DNA from 2 places in the Halomonas sp. LC1 genome. Region 2 is predicted to be linked to the other one. Evidence: riboswitches for the same ligand, from Rfam matches in the RefSeq annotation. Region 2 holds a riboswitch; the other holds the start of a gene.

Region 1 (11,272 bases), on a different contig from region 2:
ATCACTGAGCCATGTCGTAAAGACGTGCCGTAAAGAATCGAATACCGCCTGCGCCAGGCGGTATTTTTTTGCGTTGCATTTTGTCGTGAGGATGGGGAGACTGGCTCCACCATGCGCCGCTAACGTTGTTTAAACCCCTGCAAAGAGCCACTACCATGCGCCTAAACGCCGACTTTAGCCACTTTGCCTGTGTCACGCCGGAGCAGTATCGCTGGGTCGCCTCGCCCAGCGCAGGCGTAGAACGAATGATGCTGGACCGCATTGGCGATGAGGTGGCCCGCGCCACGAGCCTGGTACGCTATGCGCCCAATAGTCAGTTCAGCCGCCACACCCACGGCGGCGGTGAAGAGATTCTCGTGCTCGAGGGCGTGTTTGCCGACGAACATGGCCGCTACCCGGCGGGCAGCTACCTGCGCAACCCCATCGGCACGGGCCATACGCCCCACATTGGCGATGAGGGCGCGCTGATTCTCGTGAAGCTCCACCAGTTCGATGAGAACGACCTGCTCCAACTCGCCATTCCCGCCCACCGTTTGCCCTGGCAGCCTGATCGTCGGCCCGGCATCACGTACAAAATGCTGCATACCTATCAAAGCGAGCGTATCAGCCTGGAGCGCTGGGAGCGTGACATCGTCACCGACTATCCTGCCCTACCGGGCGGATTAGAGCTGTTCGTGCTGGAAGGGTCGCTGTGCGATGCGGACACCGAGTACCCGGAAGGTAGCTGGTGCCGCTACCCGCCGGGGGCTGCGCCACGGCTTCGCGCAGGCCAGGCCGGGGTAATGATGTACGTCAAGCGCGGGCATCTGTCTGACGCTTCTGACGACTAGCGAGCTAGCCCAATAAACGGCAGCAGGGTGAGCAGAGCGATCATGAGCACCGCAACGATCACTAGCGTGACCTGCAGCGGGTGCGCCACGAAACGTCGCCACAACGTCGGCGCCTCATCGCGGGCCAACGCGTTTTCATGCGCTTTGCGCGCCTTTGCTTGCCGCTCGGCCTGATAGTGCGCCAGCACCGTTTCGGCATCGTCTCGCTGGGCAGGGTTGCGCAGCCAAATGGCATCGACTCCCAGGCGAAAAAAGCCCGCCTGGGTTTCGTACACATCGAAGCCATGCGCCTCCAGCAGCTGGCGAACCTCCATGGCCTCTTCGTCGGTCACGTGACGCAACCGAAACAGCAGATGCGCCATATCAATCGCCCATGGCGGCCATACGGTCTGCTTGAATCACTTCGATCCAGTAGCCGTCGGCGTCTTTGACGAAGATTACGTCCTTCATCTTGCCCTGGTCGGCGCGCTTGACGAAGGTCACGTCATGCTCATCGAACCACGCCTGCGCGGCTTCCAAATCCGGTACGCTAAAACAGATATGCCCGAAGCCCTGCGGCTCTGCATTGCCGTCATGGTAGGCAAAGTCCTGCTCGTTTTCGGTACCCCAGTTGTGGGTCAGCTCCAATAGACCTTTCTGACTAAAGGTCCACGCGGTCCGCGCTTGGGTCTCTTCCGGCACGCTATCACCGGCCTCTACGTTAGCCAGGAAGTAGAGCGAGAACTGCATCTCCTCGAAGTCCAAGCGCCGCAGTACCTGCATTCCAAACACCTTGGAGTAGAACGCCAGCGCGCGCTTGGGGTCTTTGACCCGCAGCATGGTGTGGTTCAAGCGAAAACCCTGTGTTTGCGGGGCGGCTGGGGCAACGCCTGGATGCTGTTCACCTTGATACGACATGAGACTCTCCTTATGGGGGGTGACGCTTTCGTGGATACGGTGCAAATTCTTTGACGAACGTAGTACTTTGTACAAGGCTTAGGCTGCTAAGCGCCCGCCATTTGACCATCGCTCCAGCGCATCGGTCATAACGTGCGATGGCGCGTTTAATGTCTAGTTATGAGGGCAAGGCGCTAGGAATTCCAGCCCGGCCCGAAGGAGTCTCTATGTCCCGTGATCGAAACGTACTGGGTGAGCCGCTCACGCCCTGCTGCCATGCCCCAAAAACCGGCTTCTACCGCGACGGTTTTTGTCGCGTTGGGCCTGACGATGTCGGCATCCATTCGGTGTGCGCCATGGTGACCGAGGAGTTTCTGGCTTTCTCCAAGGCTCAAGGTAACGACCTAGTGACCCCGCGCCCGGCCTTCGGCTTTCCCGGCTTGAAGCCCGGCGACCGCTGGTGCCTGTGCGCCCACCGCTGGGCCGAAGCAGCCCAAGTGGGGCTTGCACCACCGGTGATTCTCTCGGGCACGAACGAGCGCACGCTAGAGATCATCCCTCTGACCAAACTTCAGCAACACGCGCTGGATGCCGTGCACTGACCTCTCGGCACGCGCTCTGATCGAATGCGCCTGGAAAAACGATGCAGACCTTCTACACTTCTATCTCGACAGTTTTACAAATTCAACCGTGATGCCCTGCGAATGGCGTCAGATAGGAGAGCGTCATGACAGCCATCGATATGACCCTTGGCGATCGCCTGACTCTGAAGCAGCTGAGCCATGCGATTCAAAACGGCTTTTCCCCCATTGTCGAAGTCGAGTCCATGGACGGTATCTACAAGGTGCGCTTTCACCATGCCAACGGTGTATCGGACCTGAGCGACGCCGAAGGCCGCGTCAGTACCTTTTTGGGAACCGGTGAAATCCGTGACACCCTGGGCCAGCTCGGTCTGACCCACGGCGTGCTGACTTTCGCCGACCAGTGCGGCGATGAGATGATTGGCGTGTCGGGCCGTGCCATCACCCCTGATGAAATGCTTACCTACGGCACGCGCATCGCGTTTCGTTAAGTCTCTTCCGGCGGGGCTTTACAGCTCCGTCCAAGGCTAGGATAGTAGCCACCAACGACAGGGGCGCCGCCCAGCGGCTGAGAAGCACCCTTCGAACCTGAACCGGATAACGCCGGCGTAGGGAGTCGTGGTGCCTCTCACCACCTCCCTGGCCGGGAGGATACTATGGCCTACCCCCCGCTTGGCGATATGCTCGCCGCTCTGCGCGAAACCACGCCGCTCGTCCACTGCATGACCAATTACGTGGCCATGAACAGCACGGCCAACCTGCTGCTGGCCACGGGGGCATCGCCCGCGATGCTGCACGCCCCCGAAGAGGTCGCCGAATTTACCGCGCTGGCAGGTGCGCTTTCTATCAATATCGGCACGCTCTCTACGCCCTGGGCCGAATCGATGCAGCTGGCGGCTCGCACGGCCAACGCAAGCCAAACGCCGTGGGTGCTAGACCCAGTGGCGGTCGGGGCAACCGCCTTTCGCCAGCAGGTGTGCCAGGCGCTGCTGCCCCACTGGCCCAGCGTCATTCGCGCCAATGCCTCTGAAGTGATGGCGCTCACCGGCTTGGCAAGCCAAGGACGCGGAGTCGATGCAACGGCATCCACCGATGACGCCGCTCACGCAGCCATATCGCTCGCGCAACGGCAGCACTGCATCGTCGCCATGACCGGCGAGACCGACTTTTTGACCGACGGTACCCACCATTTCCGGCTGACCGGGGGCCACCCGTTGATGCCCCGTGTCACGACGCTGGGCTGTGGATTGAGTGCGCTGGTGGCCGGGTTCGTCGCCGCTAACCGCGAGCACCCGCTGACGGCAACGCTGGCCGCCCTGGCGTGCTTTAGCATCGCCGGGCATCGTGCTGGCCAACGGGCCGATGGGCCGGGCAGCTTTCAGGTTGCCCTCTTGGATGCTCTGTACCAGCTCACCCCGGATGATCTCTCGTCGCTCAGCCAGGTGGAGGCGCTCCATGCAGTGTGATCTCTCGCTCTATCTAGTCACCGATGCCATCCTGTGCGCGGACGCTGGCCTTGAGGCGACGGTGGAGGCCGCCGTCAAAGGCGGTGTCACCGTGGTACAGCTGCGCGACAAACACGCCAGCGACGCGGCGATGGTCGCCCAAGCCAAGCGGCTCAAAGCGCTGCTGGAGGGCACCAGCGTGCCGCTGATCATCAACGACCGGCTAGCCGTGGCCATCGCCAGCGGCGCCGATGGCCTGCACGTGGGGCAAAGCGATACCGCCGTACAAGAGGCGCGTGAGGTGCTGGGACCGCACGCCATTTTGGGGCTGTCGATCAACACCGTCGCGCAGCTTCGTAACGCGCCCATCGCGCTGTTGGACTATGTCGGGCTAGGCCCCATTTTCGCCACCGCCAGCAAGCAGGATCACGCTCAGCCGATAGGCTTCGATGGTTTGGCCGAACTCGTCCGCGCCTGCCCGCTGCCCAACGTGGCGATCGGCGGCTTGAAGGCGCAGCACGCCGCCCAAGTCAGGGCCGCCGGTGCCAACGGTTTAGCGGTGATTTCCGCCATCTGCGGCCAGCCTGACCCTTATCAGGCGGCGCTGGCGTTTCGCGCCCCATGAGCCAGCTCGATCAGCTCGCCGCCTTCGTCAAAGTGGCCGAGCTCGGCAACTACACCCGTGCCGCCGAGGCCTTGGACCTCTCACGCACACGCGTCTCGCGGCAGGTCATGGCGCTGGAGGAGACGCTGGGCGCTCGCTTGATTCAGCGAACGACTCGGCGGCTGCATCTCACCGATGCCGGAGAGCGCTATCTGGCTCGCGCTCAAGCCATTCTGCTGGCCTTGGACGAGGCCGCTGCCGATGTCGGTAGCGGCACCAGCACCGTCAGTGGACGCCTGCGCATCAATGGTCCGATGAGTTTTGGTACCCGCTACCTTGCCCCACAGGTAGCGCACTTCATGCAGGCACACCCGGCGTTAGACGTACGCTTGGACCTGAACGACCGTCGCGTGGATTTGCTGGAAGAGGGCTACGATGTCGCGATTCGCATCGGCAGCCTGCCGGATTCCAGCCTGATCGCCAAGCGTCTGACCCGCTGCCAGCTGGTGCTGTGCGCGTCCCCCGGCTACTTGGCACAGCATGGCACCCCTCAGCGCATCGAGGATCTGACCCAGCACCACTGCCTGCGCTATCGCAGCGGGCAGAACAGCGGCGACTGGCGCTTCAATCAGCAGCACGTCAGCGTCACGGGGCCACTAGAGAGCAATAATGGCGACATGCTGACGTATGCCGCCGAAGCGGGGTTAGGCATTGCCCAGCAGCCCAGCTTTCTGATTCATGAGAGCATCCAACGGGGGCACTTGGTGCCGCTTCTGTTAGACCTTCCGCCGACCTACCTAGACATACACGCCATCTACCCCGCGCGGCGCTTTCTGCCCGCCAAGGTGACGCGCTTCATCGACCAGTTGGCCGATGCCTGGGGAGACCCACCGGTATGGGAACAGGGACTAGGATTGTCGCGCATTTCGCAACAGTGAAGTGCCAATCGGCGGGATTATCATCTCGCTCTGCTGACGTACAGTTGTCTCATCGCATCCACGGTGATGCACACACACAGCGAGAGAGAGAGCTATGACAACCTTAACGACCCCTGCTGCAACCCTCCATGCCACCGCCTTACTGCGCATTAGCCTGGGCGTGATGGCCCTGGCCCACGGCTTAATGAAAGTGTTCGTGTTTACGCTTCCTGGCACGGTGGGCTACTTCGAATCGCTCGGCCTGCCCGGTTTCATGGCTTACTTGACCATTGCGGCCGAAGTCGGCGGCGGCCTGGCTTTGGTACTGGGCCTATACACCCGCTGGGTGAGCCTTGCGCTAGTGCCGGTGCTGCTCGGCGCCGCCTGGGTACACCTGGGTAACGGCTGGGTATTCTCCAACCCCGGCGGCGGCTGGGAGTTCCCAGTGTTCTGGGCCGTGGCTCTCCTGGTACAGGCAGGCCTAGGCAGCGGTAGCCTCGTCATCAGCCGCCGACTGGCATGATCCAATGGCCTGCCGAGCCCCTCGTCTCGGCAGGCCAATCGACTGGAGTGCGTTCCATGTTACCGAGTCTCTTCATCTCCCACGGCTCTCCCATGCTGGCCCTCACCCCCACCCCTGCCCATCACTTCTTACGGGCACTGGGCCGCCACCTTCGCCCCAAAGCCGTTTTGGTGGTCTCTGCACATTGGGAGACGGACCACCTACAGGTCAGCCGCAGCGCCGCGCCTGCGACCCTCCATGATTTTGGCGGTTTTCCCGACGCGCTGTTTGCCGTGCAGTACCCAGCGCCCGGTGACCCCGCCTTGGCAAGCCGACTGGCCGAGCAACTAGGGGCCACAGAGGTGGAGCGCGGTCTGGATCATGGGGCCTGGGTGCCGCTGTCACTGATGTATCCTGACGCCGACGTACCAGTGGTATCGCTCTCACTACCCAGCCGCTGGGGAGCTGAGGCGTTGCTAACGTTAGGTGAACAGCTAGCGCCGCTGCGCCAAGAAGGGATACTGGTGATCGGTTCGGGCAGCTTGACCCATAACCTCTACGAGCTACAGCCTCAAGGTAGACAGGTGCCGACCTGGGTCGACCGTTTCGCCGAGTGGGTGCATGCACGGCTGCGAGAGGATGATCGCGACGCGCTCGTCCACTGGCAAAACGCGCCCGATGCCCAGCGCAATCACCCCACACCGGAGCACTTTCAGCCGCTGTTGGTGGCGATGGGGGCGGGCGGCCGCGCAACACAACGACACCATAGCGTCGAGCACGGCGTGCTAGCGATGGATGCCTATCAGTTTGCCTAACGTCTACGCCGTGGGGCGGCGTTTCAAGGTGGTGCGTCGGTCATGATAAGCAATGGCCAAACCGCTTAGCATAATCAGCGCACTGCCTACCCAGACCCAAAGGTCCGGCAATTCTCCCCAGAACCACCAGCCCAACAGCACCGCCCACAGCATGGCGGTGTAATCAAAGGGCGCGGCAATGGCGGCAGGCGCATAGCGAAAAGCCAAGGTAATAAACGCCGTCGCCCCCACTCCCAACACGCCCGATACCAAAAATCCGAGCCAATGCCATGGCTGTGGCGTTTGCCATACCCACGGCAGGCTCACCGCGGTGACTGCCAGCGGCACCATGGTCATATAGAACACCATCGCCCACAGATGCTCGTTGGCACCATAACGTCGCGCCGTCACCATCATCAGAGCATAGAACACCGCCGCTGCGAGAACGATCATCGCGCCCAGTTGAAACGCATCGCCGCCGGGACGCACGACGATCAGCACCCCCACAAAGCCTAAAAGCGACGCCACCAGCACCGGCGGGTCGATACGCTCACCCAGCAGCGGTACGGAGAGTAGCGTCACGAACAGCGGCGCTACGAAGGCAATCGCCGTGGCCTCGGCCAACGGCAGCAGGGTCAGGCCCCATACGAAACAGACCATCGTGGCGGTGTAAATCACCCCCCGCAGCAGATGCACGCCTGGACGCCGGGTACGCAGCTTGCGCAATCCGCCACTAAAATGAGCCAGTAGAGCAATCAACGGCAGCGATACCAAGGTGCGGAAAAAGATGATCTGTAGCGGGGAGTGCACGACGCCCAACCATTTGGACACTGCATCACCCAGGGCCAAAAACAGCACGCCTAAACACATGCATAAAATGCCTTTTAGCGAGGGTGTCATCCGTCACCTCCTACGACGATTATTATTGTCTTCACAGCACCGGTAGCACTGCATAAAAAAGCCCCGCCAACCTGCGATTGGCGGGGCAGCTATGTCATGCTTTCAAAGACTCGCGTTGACCACCATGCAGTCCATCCCCTGCGCCTGGAGCGTTTGACACGCTTGTCGTGCCTGGGACTCGTTCAACGAAACGACACGTGCTCGAAATACCGTGGTTGCCCCCTGAAGCGGGTCAATGGCGACACGCCCCCCCACGCTGTTCGGCAGGCGCTGCACGGCCTGGCGGGCCAGCTGCTCTGCCTGCGCGGCTTGGCTGAACGCGCCCACCTGAATGCCCCATCCCGCCGAGGCTGATTGCGCGCCCGGCGAGGCGTCAGCCAAGACCCGCTCTCGCTCGATGAATGCCTGTAGCGGATCTGGAGAGGCAGGAGCATCCCCACGGGCCGCCTCTGCTTCGACGAGCTGGGCCTCGACCGTTTGTGCAGGCGTGCTGCGCGCAGCGGGCGGCGTGGGGGATAGTGACGTCGCCGAGACGCTGGCCACCATCGGCTGCGTCATGGGACGCGTCGGCGCTGGCTGTCTCAACGGCTGAGCGGATCCGGTGAAACCCATGAATTCACTGGAAAAGCGAGTACTGGCCAACCACGTGCGCTGATCCCTGAGCGATGCCCGCATAAAGCTGCGATCCAACAGATCGGCCATGTGCGTATCGCGGGAGGAGGAGCTAAATCCCCCCATGACGACGGCGACCATGCGTCGACCGTCGTGCACGGCGGTCGTCGCCACGTTGAATCCCGAGGCTCGGATAAACCCGGTTTTCAACCCATCGGCACCGGGGTAGTCGCGCACGAGACGATTATGGCTGGTGTGCCGTGTGCCGCGATAGGTAAACTCCTGCAGTCCAAAATAGTGGTAGTACTGCGGAAAATCCTGCATCACCCGTACCGAAAGCGTCAGCATGTCGCGCGCGGTCGTCATCTGCTGGTCATCGGGCAAACCAGAGGCGTTTCGAAAGGTGGTGGCGTTCATGCCCAGCTCGCGAGCTTTCACGGTCATTAGATTGGCAAAGCGCTGCTCGCTCCCTCCCAAGGCTTCGGCGACGACGACGGCAACATCGTTGGCCGAGCGGACGGCCAGGGCGCGAATCGCCGTATCCACCGGAATAGAACTTCCCGCCGAGAGCCACAGCTTGGTCGCCGGCATGGCCGCTGCCTGCGCAGACACGGGCAGCGGCTGATCGAGGCTCAACGTGCCGTTTTCCAGCGCTTCGAATGTGAGATAGAGCGTCATCATCTTGGTCAGCGAGGCTGGATAGCGAGGTTCATCGGCATTCTCGGCATACAGTACTTCACCGTTTTCCAGGTCCACCACGATGCCTGCATAGCGAGGGTTCGCCTGGGCAGCGGCACTGCCGAGCAGCATCAAGAGCAGTGCCACCCACAGCCAATTCGCCACCCACACCGCAGAGCCTACTCCCCGAGTTGTTGCCATACCGACCTCTCGCTGATTGATCACGCACCGACGCTCGGCCGCTCTCACGACCGCTGCATTAGCCTAGCATGCCTTGTCGATAAATTGATCTTCCCTCGGTGTATTCATACGATAATCCAGCGCAGCACCATACGCGCATAAAAAAACCGACCCCTTGAGGTCGGTTTTCATTGTGCCTATCAGAAGGAGCAGCGCTTACTCAGCGACGGCTTCTTCTTCGGCAACCGGACGGTCTACGAGCTCAACGTATGCCATGGGCGCGTTGTCGCCTGTGCGGTAACCGCACTTGAGAATACGGATGTAACCACCCGGACGCTCTGCGTAACGCGGACCCAGCTCGTTGAACAGTTTGCCGACGGCTTCTTTGGAGCGCGTGCGGGCAAACGCCAAACGGCGGTTTGCAACGCTGTCCTGCTTGGCCAGGGTGATCAGCGGCTCGATGACGCGACGCAGTTCCTTGGCCTTAGGCAGGGTTGTCTTGATGACTTCATGTTCGACCAGCGAGACAGACATGTTCTTGAACATGGCCTGACGGTGCGAGCTGGTACGATTCAGATGACGACCACTCTTACGATGACGCATGGTTGTGATTCCTTACCAAACTGGGACTCGAGTCGACACTCACGCGGAGGCCTTGTCGTCCTTCAGGCTAGCGGGTGGCCAATTTTCCAACCGCATACCGAGAGACAAGCCACGCGCTGCCAATACGTCTTTGATTTCATTCAAAGACTTCTTACCGAGGTTCGGGGTCTTCAACAGCTCCACTTCTGTGCGCTGAATCAGATCACCGATGTAGTAAATATTCTCGGCTTTTAGGCAGTTCGCGCTGCGTACGGTCAACTCAAGATCGTCTACGGGGCGCAATAGGATCGGATCAACGTGATCCTCTTCCTCTTCGACTTCCTGCTCTTTGTCAGCTTCCAGGTCGACGAAGGCGGCCAGCTGCTCTTGCAGAATGGTCGCACTGCGACGGATAGCCTCTTCCGGATCCAGGGTACCGTCAGTTTCCAGATCGATAATCAGCTTATCGAGGTCGGTACGCTGCTCGACACGAGCGGCTTCGACCGAGTAGGAAACGCGGCGAACAGGGCTGAAGGTGGCATCCAGCTGCAGGCGGCCAATAGCACGGGTCTCTTCATCAGAGCCACGAGCGTCAGCCGGTTCGTAACCACGACCCAGCGCGACCTTAAGCTGAATTTTCAGCTCGGCACCTTCATTGACGTGTGCAATGACGTGGTCCGGGTTGACGATTTCGACGCTATGATCAAGCGCAATGTCGCCAGCGGTGACGACGGCTGGGCCCTGCTTGTTCAGCGAGAGCACCGCCTCATCGCGGCTGTGCATCTTGATCGCAACATCTTTCAAGTTCAGGAGGATTTCGATGACATCTTCCTGCACCCCTTCGAGCGCACTGTATTCGTGCTCTACACCGGCAATTTCAGCCTCTACCACGGCTGCGCCGGGCATGGATGAAAGCAGAATGCGACGAAGTGCATTCCCCAGGGTGTGACCAAAGCCGCGCTCGAACGGTTCGAGGACGATTTTGGCATGATGTGCGCTGATTTCTTCGACCTTGATGTCGCGAGGACGAAGAAACTCTGTCACTGAACGCTGCATATGAACACCTTTCAGGCTGCCAAACGGATACTGAGTACTCTAAAGCACAATACTCAAGAGCATCTGGGCGGTTAGCTTTGCTATCCCGCCCAGGCCTCAAGAAGCAGAAACGTAAATCAAACTGCTTACTTGGAGTACAGCTCGACGATCAGGTTTTCGTTGATGTCGGCAGTCAGGTCACCGCGTTCAGGCAGAGCCTTGAAAGTGCCTTCCATCTTCTTGGCGTCGATTTCGATCCAAGCGATGTCGCCACGGTTGGCCGCAATGGTCAACGCGTTTTGAATACGGGCTTGGTTCTTCGCCTTTTCACGGATAGCCACTACGTCACCGGGCTTCACTTGGTAGGAAGCAACGTTAACGGTACGGCCATTCACGGAAATCGCCTTGTGGCTGACCAGCTGACGCGCTTCAGAGCGAGTCGAGCCGAAGCCCATGCGGTAGACGACGTTGTCCAGTCGGGATTCGAGCAGCTGCAACAACACTTCACCGGTCGCACCTTTCAGGCGAGCGGCTTCTTTGTAGTAGTTGCGGAACTGCTTTTCGAGTACGCCATACATACGGCGTACTTTCTGCTTCTCACGAAGCTGCAAGCCGTAGTCGGAAAGACGCTGACGACGCTGGCCGTGTACACCCGGGATTTGCTCGGATTTACACTTTTTCTCGAAGGGAGTCACGCCACTCTTCAGGAAGAGGTCGGTGCCTTCACGACGAGACA
Region 2 (11,272 bases):
CGTGTAGCGGCTCTTCGATCACCTGAATCAGCTTGTTTGCCAACGGTTCAAGAGCCTCGGTAGTCACCCCTTCGAGCAGTACGACGAACTCATCTCCCGCCCAACGGGCAATGAAGTCCGTCTCGCGGACGGCGTTCTGAAGGCGCTGCGCGACCTCACGCAGCAGCTCATCGCCCATGCCGTGGCCGTGCTGGTCGTTGATGCGCTTGAACCCGTCGAGGTCCAGAAACAGCACGACAAGCGGCGCCAGGGTACGACGTACCCGCGCCATCGCTTCGGGAAGCCGCTCATCCAGTGCGCGACGATTGGGCAAGCGCGTCAGTACGTCCTCTCGGGCCTGCTGGTCACGCAGACGCTCAAGCTGCTGGCGTTCGGTAATGTCGTGGATGAAGACGCTGCGGCGCGGGCGGCCATTCACTTCAAAGCTCTTTAGCCGCACCTCGACCGGCAAGCGAACCCCGTCTCGTCGTATGGCGTCGCAGGTCAAGGGCATCGCGGCGTCGTCACAGGTCAGCCCCTGTGGGAACATGAGCGAGGTGAGTGGGCGCGTCAACGCGTCTTTGCGGCTCCAGCCGAACATGCTTTCGGCGGCCCGGTTCCAGTCCAACACGCGCCCCTGCGCATCGATGCTCAGGTAGGCGTCGTAGGCAGACTCGATCACCAAATTGAGCTCACGCGTGCGCTGCTCAATACGCTGTTCAAGACTTTGATGAAGCGCCGTGAGCGACTGCTGAGTGGCGGCGCGAATTTTCTGCTCGTTGATGAGCCGCTCGCGCAGATGAATTTCGCCGATCACGATATCGGCCAAATCCTGCATCGCAGCTTGTTCCTGAGGAGTCAACTGGCGCGGCTGCGTATCCATCGCACACAGCGATCCAAGCACTAGACCATGGGAGTTGCGCAACGGTATCCCGGCATAAAAACGGATGCCGCCGGGTTTCGTCACGATGGGATTGGTAGCGAAGCGCTCGTCACTCTGAGCGTCTTCGACCACCAGCGGTTCGTCCTCCAGCACGGTATAGGCGCAAAACGCCATGTCCCGGGGGCTCTCGGAGAACTCCATGCCTACTTGCGACTTGAACCACTGACGGTCGGTATCGATCAAGCTGATGGTGGACTTAGGAACGCCGAGCAGCACGGTGACCAACCGCGTGATGCGATCGAAAACGGGCTCGTTCGGCGTATCCAGCAGGGCCAGCTCGTTAAGCGCAGCCAAACGGGCGGTTTCGTTAGGGGGTAACAGGTGGCTCATGGCGATCACACCTAAGTGGTCATCAGTCCCCTAACAGCATACCGTGAAACGGAATTTTCTGCTCAACGCCCCACTTAACGCACGGCGATACGCCGCGGGGTCAACCCGGCCCACACCACGCTCACCACCGTGGAGAGCAGCAGCGCCCCCACGAACGGCCCCAGTGTCGGTACGCTACCGGGGAACGTCGCGGCCAATACTCCCGCGCTGACGCTACCTTGACTCAGCCAGCCAGGCAGCACGGCGCCTACTAGCCCCGCTAGCCCACCGCTGATCGCAGCCGTCGGTGTCATTCGTTGCCACAAGCCCAGCAGCACCGGCACCACGATCGCTGCACACAGCAGGTCGGCAATCAAAAACAGCCGCAGCACCGACAGCCCCTGTAAAGCAATCACGATCACGGGCAGCATGATGGCCACGGTGAGCCAGCGCGCTTTGTTGAGGGCCTCGGGCCGGTGGCCGCTGGCCCACAGTGACGCAATACCGTTTTGTAAAGTGTCGACGCTCGAGGTGACCAGCGTGACGGCCAGGACCAGGGATGGCAGCGTGATCCATACCGGGGCATCGCTAAGCAGCGCAAAAAACGGCATGGGCGGCTCGCCGAAGCTGACCCCGCTCATCGCTGCCATGATGCCAACACCACCGATCACCATGACGACCAGAACGGTCAGGCCGCCGCCCAGCCAGGCACCGCGCCCCAGGCTCGCGTCGTCTTGGGCCGCCCACACCCGCTGCCAATAGCCTTGGTGAAACAAGTTCGCTGCTGTCACGGCGATCACCAGCGTCAACGCGACGCTGAGCGAGCTACCGATGGGGAGCGACGGGAATTGTGCGTCACTCGGCATATTGGGTAGTCGCCAGAGCGTTACGCTGGCGACGGCGAGCAGCAGTGCCAAAAGCAGCCACGCTTGCCAGCGGTCGGTGGCGAGACTTGCCCGGAGCCCTCCCATCACGGTGTAGACCAGCGTGGTGAGCGCCACCCCGATGATGACCACGGCAGGAGGCACGTCGGAGAGTAGCGCGGTAATCGCCCCGATGGCGGTGAGTTCAGCAGCCAGGAAGCAGCCCATGTAAGCCACGGAAACGAGCGCGACGAAGCGGCGCACGCCCGTGCCGTAGCACGTATCAGCAAACTCGGCGATGCTGCGCCCTTCCGGCAGCGCTTGGCGTATTTTGGGGCCATAAAGGCCCAGCACGATGAAAGGCAGCGCCGAGCCAAGCGCATAGCCCAGGAGCGCCACGGGGCCCACGAACGCGCCAATTTCCGGGGGCGCAAACAGAATCCACGCCCCCATACCCGAGGCCAAAAAGGAGAGCCCCAAGGTAGACGCGGTTTGAGAATTGCGGGCGGTGACATAGTCATCCAACGAACCGCCACCAAAGCGGGCCCGAAGGCCCAAAAAAGCAAAGCAGCACAACGCTGCGCCTAATACGAGAGACGTTAGGTAAGGCATGTCGCGCTTCCTCCGCCGGTACGAACCGGATCAGGTTCCAGGGTCTGCGTTACGCGCATTCTCAGCCCCGATGGGGCTCCCCTGGCGACAGTGAATGGAGGCGACATCCTCAATCAAACTAGCGCATTAGTAAAGTCTCAGGTGGTCTGCCGAGCACTCTCCTCCGGCTGTTTGGGGACGCGCCCCATCGTATAGAACTCGGCGTTGGGCGGCGTTCCCGCCAGCGTCACCAAGCGGTTGGACATGCCGAAAAAGGCCGCAATGGCACCAATGTCCCAACAGTCGTCCAAGGTAAACCCAACGGTTTCCAGGCGCATTTGCCACTCGGTTGAAAACTCCCCCAGCTCGATGGCGCTATGCAGCGCAAAATCGAGCATCAACCGATGACGCTCGCTGAGTCCCGCCACGCGATAATTAATGGCGATATTGTCCGCCAGCAAAGGGTCTTTACTATAAATACGCACCAGCGCGCCATGGGCGACAACGCAGTACAAACAGCGATTACGGGCACTGGTGGCCACGACGATCATCTCTTTTTCCGCTTTCGTCAGCGTATCGGACGCCCGGTCCATCAACGCATCGTGATAGGCAAAAAAAGCACGGAACTCCTGGGGACGATGCGCGAGCATGAGAAATACGTTGGGTACGAAGCCCGCTTTTTCCTGCACCGCTAACATGGCTTCCCGGATATCCTCGGGAACTTCTTCTAGCGTCTCAGGAAGTGTAAATCGACTTATCGAGACAGACATACGCACTCCTGTTTTTTGTAACGTGGCGCCTAACTGCTGAATGGCGTTTACTCGTAACAAATTGCTAACTAAAGAGTCTTTCAATACGCCTTAACGCTCGCCATACTCTTAATGATTTAATGTCATAAGAGCCGTACGCTATTAGCCAAGCGGTGTACTAACAGGGAAACCACCATGTCATACTCCGAAGCAAAAGAGCACACGCCAGGGCGTTTGCATGAACTGTTCGCCGACCCTTACCGTGCGTTCGAAAACGATACGGATGAGCGTCAGTTGCATATCCGCGTCATGCTTCACACCCTGCTGGCCCGCCCCATGAAGCGAGGTCAGGTAACGCTTCGTGTGATTCACGGCTGGGAGAACGGTGGCTTCGAACCCGCCGACCTGCAGCACGCCGACTTTACCCTGCACAGCCTGACAGATTTCGATGCCGCCGTGACGCGCTTCGCTACGGCTGCCGAGAAAAACGCACCGTTGCCCGCAGATCAAACCGCCATCCTGGCCGAGCCGCTAGCCGACGCCATTGCCGATGCCGAAGCAGATGGCAACGCACTGACCGACGACATCCGCGAAACGCCGGCCCGTTGGCCCGCGTTCGAAGGTGGGCTCGCCCTCTACACGCTGTTCAAGATGTACCACCGCTTGGTTTACGGCGAAGATGACACCTACCGCTGCTCCCAGTGCGACACCCCCCACGGCCCTCGCGAGATCCATGAGTTTCATTTGGAGGAGGGCGAGTTTGCGCTGCTGGTGCCCATCAGCGAGGAGCAGGACGCGCCTTATTTGCTAGTCCTTCACGAAAGTCAGCTGGGTCCCATCGCCCAACTGCTCTCGGAAAGCCTGCCGCTGTTCGAACGTTATTGAGCTGCGCGCCTCCTCGGCCGAGGAGGCGCTTTACTGCGCCCAGGGCGCGCTATAGCGAAATCGTGCTGTTGATACCGCTTGAGACGTTTTCCGGCTCGAACCAGCGGGCAGTGACCGTTTTGGTTTGGGTCCAGAAGGCAATCGCCTGCTTACCGTTGGGCCCCAAGTCACCCAGTTTCGAGGCCCGAGAGCCGGTAAAGCTGAAATAAGCCACCGGCACTGGAATCGGCACGTTGATACCGATTTGGCCCACGTCGATGTCGGTCTCGAAGCGCCGTGCTACCCAGCCCGAGTTGGTGAAGATCGAGGTGCCGTTGCCATTTGGGTTGGCATTAATGAACGCGATGGCGTCGTCCAGCGTCTCGACGTTGACAACGCACAGCACCGGGCCAAAAATTTCCTCGCGATAGATCGTCATGTCTGCCGTCACATCGGAAAACAGAGTCGGTCCGACGAAGTTACCATCCGGGTAGCCGTCGACCGTGTAGCCGCGACCATCCACCAGCAGCGTGGCGCCCTCTGCTTCGCCTGCGCTAATCAAGCGCTCGACGCGGGCCTTGGCCTGTGGCGATACCAGCGGCCCTAGGTCCGCTTCACGCTGAGTACCCGGCCCCACGGTCATACTGCGCGCACCGGCTTCGATATCTTTGATCCACTCGCGCGCCTCTCCCACCAGCACGACCACCGAGTTCGCCATGCAGCGCTGACCGGCGGCACCAAAAGCAGAGCCCAGCAGGCTATCGATGGCTTGACTACGGTTGGCATCCGGCATGACGACACAGTGGTTTTTTGCGCCCATCATGGCCTGCATGCGCTTGCCTGCGGCGGCAGCGCGGTTGTACAGCAGTGACCCCACATGGGTCGAACCGATGAACGACAGTGCCTTGATATCCTGATGGTCGGCAATTTGGTTAGCGACATCCGGCCCACCGTGGACCACGTTCAAAACCCCGGCAGGAATACCTGCTTCGTGCGCCAGCTCTACGAGCCGCATGGTCGAGCTGGGGTCCTGCTCGGAGGGCTTCAACACGAAGGTGTTGCCCGTGGCAATGGCCAGCGGGAACATGAAACAGGGCAGCATGATCGGGAAGTTGAAGGCCGTAATGCCCGCTCCCACGCCCAGCGGCTGGTGCATGGTGTATACATCGACGTCATTGGCGGCATTTTCGGCCAGCTCGCCTAGCTGAAGCGAGGTAATGGAGCACGCATGCTCGACCACTTCCAAGCCGCGCCCCACTTCACCTTCCGCATCCGGCAGGGTTTTACCATGCTCTTCGGTAATCAGTGCCGCCAGCTCCGCCGTGTTATCTCGGATGAGCGCCTGCAGTTTGAGCATGATGCGCATGCGTTTGCCCAGCGGCACTTTACGCCACTCTTTGAACGCCGTCTTGGCGCTGGCGATGGCGCGCTCGACCTCGTCGGACGTACAGAAGGGCACCCGGGCGACCACTTCTTGAGTCGCTGGGTTCACCACGTCGCGCCACTCTTGGCTTTGGGACATGACCGGCTGGCCATCGATATACATCGGTATTTCACGAACAGACATGATGCGTTTCCTCGGGTTGTGTTTGTTATGGGATCGAATAAGGCGCTACTAGGGTATATCAGCAAGTTGACGTAAACGTCAATTAGCCTCTGGGCAAAGATAATTTCCGCATCGAGCGACGATTTGGCTTTCCCTCTCAGTCAGGGCCTCGCTATGCTGAGACAGTTGAGTATCAGCACTCACCTTCGTGAGATGCGCTGTGGTGATCACAAGGAGGCATCCATGCAGACGTTTAGCTGCCGCTGTGGCAATCCGCTGTTTTTCGAGAACACTCACTGCTTGGCCTGTGAGTCGGAGGTAGGCTGGTGCCCCGCTTGTCGTCATATCGTGGCACTGGCACCGCTGGATAGCGGCGGCTACCGCTGCACCCATGAAGGCTGCGGTACGGCGCTGATGAAGTGCCACAACTACGCCGTCGAAAACGTTTGCAATCGGATGGTCGTGATGGCCGAAGGGCACGCGGATACGCTGTGCGACTGCTGCCGCTATAACGAGGTGATTCCCGATTTAGAGGTCGACGGCAACCGGGAGCGTTGGGCAGCGCTGGAGAGTGCTAAACGGCGGCTTTTCTATACGCTGGATTTGCTCAAGCTTCCCCATGGCGTCGAAGGCGAGGACATCCGCGTTCCGCTGAGCTTTTCGTTCATGGCCGATGCGCTGCCCGACCAAGGGCTATGGCGCTCCACGGCGAACCAAGAGAAGGTCTACACCGGCCACGCCAACGGCCATATCACCATCAACGTCAAAGAAGCCGATGACGTAGAGCGTGAGCGGCTGCGTGTCGACATGAACGAATCCCACCGCACGCTGATCGGCCATTTTCGTCACGAAATCGGCCACTACTACTGGGATCTGCTGGTCAAAGACCAAGACGAAGCCGCCAGCATTCGCGTATTCGGCGACCACAACCACCCTACCTATGGCGAAGCCCTGGAGCAGTACTATCAGCAAGGCGCGCCGGCAGACTGGCCCTCGCGGTTCATTTCCGCCTACGCCGCCATGCATCCGTGGGAGGATTTCGCCGAGACGTTTGCCTTCTATCTGGACATGGTGGCCGTGCTGGATACGGCACTGCACATGGGCCTCTCACGTGCCGAGTACGACGGCTCTTTGGAGAGCATGCTTCAGGCGTTTCATCAGGTGGGCATGGCAGTGAACGAACTCAATCGTGACATGGGCCTGCTGGACTTGGCACCCGGCGTCATCGCCCCGGCGGTGCGTGAGAAGCTGGCGTACCTGCATGAACTCATTCAACAGGCGAACGCCAGCTCTCAAGCGGCCTAGTTAATCGTTGTCATGGTCGCCTGTGTGGCTTTGGGTTTGACGCTGGGTGACCCGAGGAACGCCGTCGCCGTTCACGAAGTAGGTAGCGCTAAGCGTATCGTGGATGGCGGCAAAGCCAATTTGCAGTTCGTCCACGAAAGCGTGCAGCTTGCTCGGCGAGTGCGCCAGCGCCTGAATATCCGCATCGACCACGTCGGCCCGTACCAACGACACCGTCGCCGCGACGCGGTCTTGGCGGGGCAGTAGCTGTAGCTCGTGCCCCAAGGTTTCCAAACTACAGGCAATGGAGCGAGGCAAATGCGGATCTTGCAGCAGAAAACGCAGCACGTCCGGGCCGCGCACCCGTAGCCTGACCTGTTGACGATACATCTGATACGCGGTGAGTGACTTCAAGACGCTCATCCACTGCAGGTTCTCGAACGGCAGCAGCTCTTCAGGGTTTTGCGGCAGCAGGCTGGCCGAACGCACATCGACGATCCGCGTGGTCATATCTGCCCGCTCAAGCTGGCGGCCCAGTTTGATGAACGTGCGCGCAGGGCCGTGGCTCAAGGTGCCTTCGATCAACCCGGTCAACGTTTGGCAGCCACGAATGACGTTTTTCAAAAATGCGTCTCGACGTCGAGGGCTCACGCCGTTTTCCGCGTGGTCCGCGACGTTGAGATAGAGCTGATTGACCTCTTCCCAAATCTCGCGGGGCACTACGTCCCGGGTGGTGCGTAAGTTCTCCCGGGCGCTCGCCAGCGCCGAGAGAATCGAGCTGCCGTTTTGGGCATCGGCACACAAAAAGTGCACCACGCTACGCTCGTCGAAGCTGGAATGGCGGGCATTGAAGGCCTCCAGCGTCCCGGTCATTTCGATGAGAGGCGCCCAGCCCAGTGGCAAATGCCGAGGCAAGTCCAGCATCAAATGGCTGTTGACGCTCAGTAATCGCGCGGTATCTTCGGCACGCTCGATGTAGCGCGCCATCCAATAGAGGTTTTCAGCAACGCGTGACAGCATGGCGCTAGGCTCCTTTCTGCTCAGCGGCACCCGCCGCGTTCTCGTCGGTCTCGACGATCCAGGTGTCTTTACTACCGCCCCCTTGGGACGAATTGACCACCAACGAACCCTCGACCAGCGCCACGCGAGTGAGTCCCCCGGTGGTGACGTGGGTTTCCGGGCCGGAGAGAATGAAGGGACGCAGATCGACGTGGCGAGGCTGAGGCAAGCCGTTGGCCAGCGTTGGCGTGGTCGAGAGGGCCAGCGTCGGCTGGGCCATGTAGTTACGCGGATTTTCGTTGATCAAGCGCGCGAACTCGTCGCGCGTCTCTTTGGTGGAGCGTGGGCCGATCAGCATGCCGTAGCCGCCGGACTCGTTGGCGGGTTTCACCACCAGCTCATCCAAATGGTCCAGCACGTACTTGCGATCCTCTTCGAACATGCATAGATAACTCGGCACGTTCGGCAGCAACGGCTCTTGATCCAGGTAGTAGCGGATCAGCTCAGGGACGAAGGCGTAGACGACTTTGTCGTCGGCAACCCCTGCCCCAGGTGCGTTGGCCAGCGCGACCTTTCCTGCGCGCCAGGCGCGCATCAGCCCCGGCACGCCCAGCATGGAGTGCGGGTTGAACGCCTCTGGATCGAGGAACTCATCGTCCACCCGGCGATAGATCACGTCGACACGGCGCAGGCCCTCTACCGTGCGCATGTAAACCACGTCGTCGTCATCGACCAGCAGATCGCTGCCTTGCACCAGCTCGACGCCCATTTGTTGGGCAAGGTAAGCGTGTTCGAAATAGGCAGAGTTATAGATCCCCGGTGTCAACACGACCACCTGTGGGTCATCACCCGGGCGCGGCGACATGGCTGCCAGCATGTCGTAAAGCTGCGCGACATAGTCATCCACCGGCAAGATCTTGCCCGACGCGAACAGCTCCGGTAGTACGCGTTTGGTGACGTTGCGGTTTTCCAGCATGTACGAAACGCCCGACGGAATGCGCAGGTTATCTTCCAACACATAGAGCGTGCCATCACCGCCACGCACCAAGTCAGACCCGCAAATATGTGCCCAAACGCCATGGGGAGGATTGATGCCTACACATTGAGGTCGGAAATTGGCCGACTGAGCCAATACTTCCGCAGGGAGTACTTTATCTTTCACGACGCTCTGTTCGTGATACAGATCGTCGATAAACAAGTTCAGCGCTTGCACCCGCTGCTTCAAGCCCGCTTCCGTTTTACGCCACTCATTGGCGGGTATGATGCGGGGAACGATATCGAAGGGCCAAGCACGGTCGATCATCGCCCCTTCTGAATAAACGGTAAACGTAATACCCATCGTGCGAATGGCAATTTCTGCCGCCGTTTTGCGTTCGGCTAACTCTTCAGCGCTGAAGCGCGCCAACATGTTACATAACTCATCCGCAGAAGCACGTGGTTTGCCCGGTGCCGCCAGCAGCTCATCGTAAAAATCACGGCACGCATAGTTATTCCAATCGACTTGGCTCATGGGCGCTCTCCTGGCGCTAGGGTGGAAGCGGCAACTTCCTTAATTCAGTAGTGTAGGCCTGCCGCGTGCAATGTACGTAGCAACTTGACCATATAAACACGCAAAACTCGTACCATATTCCCCGCTATTTCAACGCTTAATCCGAGTTTGATACTCGCGTTTCTCTCTATCTAACGTTATTGGCCCCCTTGTTATGCATAAATGCACTGATACTGCTCTTTTTTAGTCATCCATTAAACTAAAGGCACCAAAAAAGTGCATGAAAGTTAATACTCATGAGGCGATGACAATTTTCCACACTCTTTAAACGTCTTAGTTCATATTGCAGCTGCAAAATGGTTCAACTCCAACGATACTTCTGTGTACTTATTTTCTTCACCGTCGCGTTACGCTGTCGTCGCGCGGTGACTTTTGGCTTTCTTTGAGGGTGGCTCATGACCATTCGCGTTGCCTTGCATCACCGCACGACCTACCGCTTCGACCGCCCCGTCAAGCTGTCACCTCATGTGATCCGGTTACGCCCGGCCCCTCACTGCCGTACTCATATCGATGCCTATTCGCTGACTATCTCTGGGGATGATCATTTTCTGAATTGGCAGCAAGATCCGTTCGGTAACTTCAATGCTCGTGTGGTATTTCCTGAACCGCGCAAAGAGCTGACCATTGCCGTCGAACTCGTTGCGCCGATGACGGTGATCAATCCGTTCGACTTCTTTTTGGATGACGTTGCCCAGAAGATTCCGTTCACCTACCCCGACGAGCTCACCAAAGAGCTTGGCCCTTACCTGGAGGTGACCGAAGCGGGACCACGGCTGCTGGAGTGGCTAAAAGACGTCTCTCTCGAGCCGACCACCAGCGTCGACTTCCTCGTCGCCCTCAACCAGCGCCTGCAGAAAGACATCAGCTACTTGGTACGCATGGAGCCTGGCGTACAAAGCTGCGAAGAGACGCTGACCCTGGCGAGCGGCTCTTGTCGCGACAGCGCTTGGCTGTTGGTGCAGATACTGCGCCATTTGGGCCTGGCGGCGCGGTTCGTGTCGGGCTATCTGATTCAGCTCACGCCGGATGTCAAAGCGCTCGATGGCCCCAGCGGCACCGACGTGGACTTTACCGACCTACACGCCTGGACCGAAGTCTTCCTACCTGGTGCAGGCTGGGTCGGCCTCGATCCCACCTCTGGCCTCTTTGCCGGTGAAGGGCATATCCCGCTAGCCGCCACCCCCACCACCGGAAGCGCTGCGGCCATCACTGGTTTTTCTGATAAGTGCGAGGTGGAGTTTGATGTGGAAATGCGCGTTGAGCGCATTCATGAAGACCCGCGTGTCACCAAACCGTACAGCGACCAACAGTGGGAAAAAATTCTTAAGCTAGGCGACCAAGTGGATTGCGAGCTCAACGAGCAGGATGTTCGCCTCACCATGGGCGGTGAGCCAACGTTTGTTTCCATTGATGATATGGAAAGCCCCCAGTGGAACACTGAAGCATTGGGTGAACATAAGCGCGAACGTGCCGAAGCGCTGCTAACACGGCTTCAAGCTGCCTACGCTCCGGGCAGCGTCATCCAACAACAGCAAGGCAAGTGGTACCCCGGCGAGCCGCTTCCCCGCTGGGCATTGGCCTGTTACTGGCGCAAAG

The links. Region 2 has a riboswitch for thiamine pyrophosphate ahead of QIT27_RS04950 (sodium:solute symporter family transporter). Riboswitches for the same ligand answer to the same signal wherever they lie in the genome.
Region 1: it holds a riboswitch for thiamine pyrophosphate, as region 2 does, so the genes downstream of both, thiM (hydroxyethylthiazole kinase) here and QIT27_RS04950 (sodium:solute symporter family transporter) in region 2, are expected to answer to the same signal.

What each region holds. Positions count from the first base shown of each region.
Region 1 covers NZ_JASSPG010000008.1:124,859-136,130, reverse strand. Annotated here, with positions in the region: gene QIT27_RS14125 (metal ABC transporter solute-binding protein, Zn/Mn family) at 1-8, shown strand, start outside; gene QIT27_RS14120 (cupin domain-containing protein) at 156-830, shown strand; gene QIT27_RS14115 (DUF6164 family protein) at 827-1,192, opposite strand; gene gloA (lactoylglutathione lyase) at 1,194-1,727, opposite strand; gene QIT27_RS14105 (DUF2237 family protein) at 1,934-2,308, shown strand; gene QIT27_RS14100 (hypothetical protein) at 2,434-2,778, shown strand; TPP riboswitch at 2,828-2,919, shown strand; gene thiM (hydroxyethylthiazole kinase) at 2,944-3,753, shown strand; gene thiE (thiamine phosphate synthase) at 3,743-4,357, shown strand; gene QIT27_RS14085 (LysR family transcriptional regulator) at 4,354-5,274, shown strand; gene QIT27_RS14080 (DoxX family protein) at 5,369-5,776, shown strand; gene QIT27_RS14075 (DODA-type extradiol aromatic ring-opening family dioxygenase) at 5,833-6,570, shown strand; gene QIT27_RS14070 (DMT family transporter) at 6,574-7,449, opposite strand; gene QIT27_RS14065 (serine hydrolase) at 7,552-8,940, opposite strand; gene rplQ (50S ribosomal protein L17) at 9,136-9,522, opposite strand; gene QIT27_RS14055 (DNA-directed RNA polymerase subunit alpha) at 9,562-10,557, opposite strand; gene rpsD (30S ribosomal protein S4) at 10,683-11,272, opposite strand, start outside.
Region 2 covers NZ_JASSPG010000002.1:441,057-452,328, reverse strand. Annotated here, with positions in the region: gene QIT27_RS04955 (sensor domain-containing diguanylate cyclase) at 1-1,252, opposite strand, end outside; gene QIT27_RS04950 (sodium:solute symporter family transporter) at 1,327-2,706, opposite strand; TPP riboswitch at 2,696-2,799, opposite strand; gene QIT27_RS04945 (peroxidase-related enzyme) at 2,844-3,455, opposite strand; gene QIT27_RS04940 (hypothetical protein) at 3,630-4,319, shown strand; gene QIT27_RS04935 (CoA-acylating methylmalonate-semialdehyde dehydrogenase) at 4,369-5,865, opposite strand; gene QIT27_RS04930 (zinc-binding metallopeptidase family protein) at 6,088-7,149, shown strand; gene QIT27_RS04925 (alpha-E domain-containing protein) at 7,150-8,148, opposite strand; gene QIT27_RS04920 (circularly permuted type 2 ATP-grasp protein) at 8,153-9,637, opposite strand; gene QIT27_RS04915 (transglutaminase family protein) at 10,072-11,272, shown strand, end outside.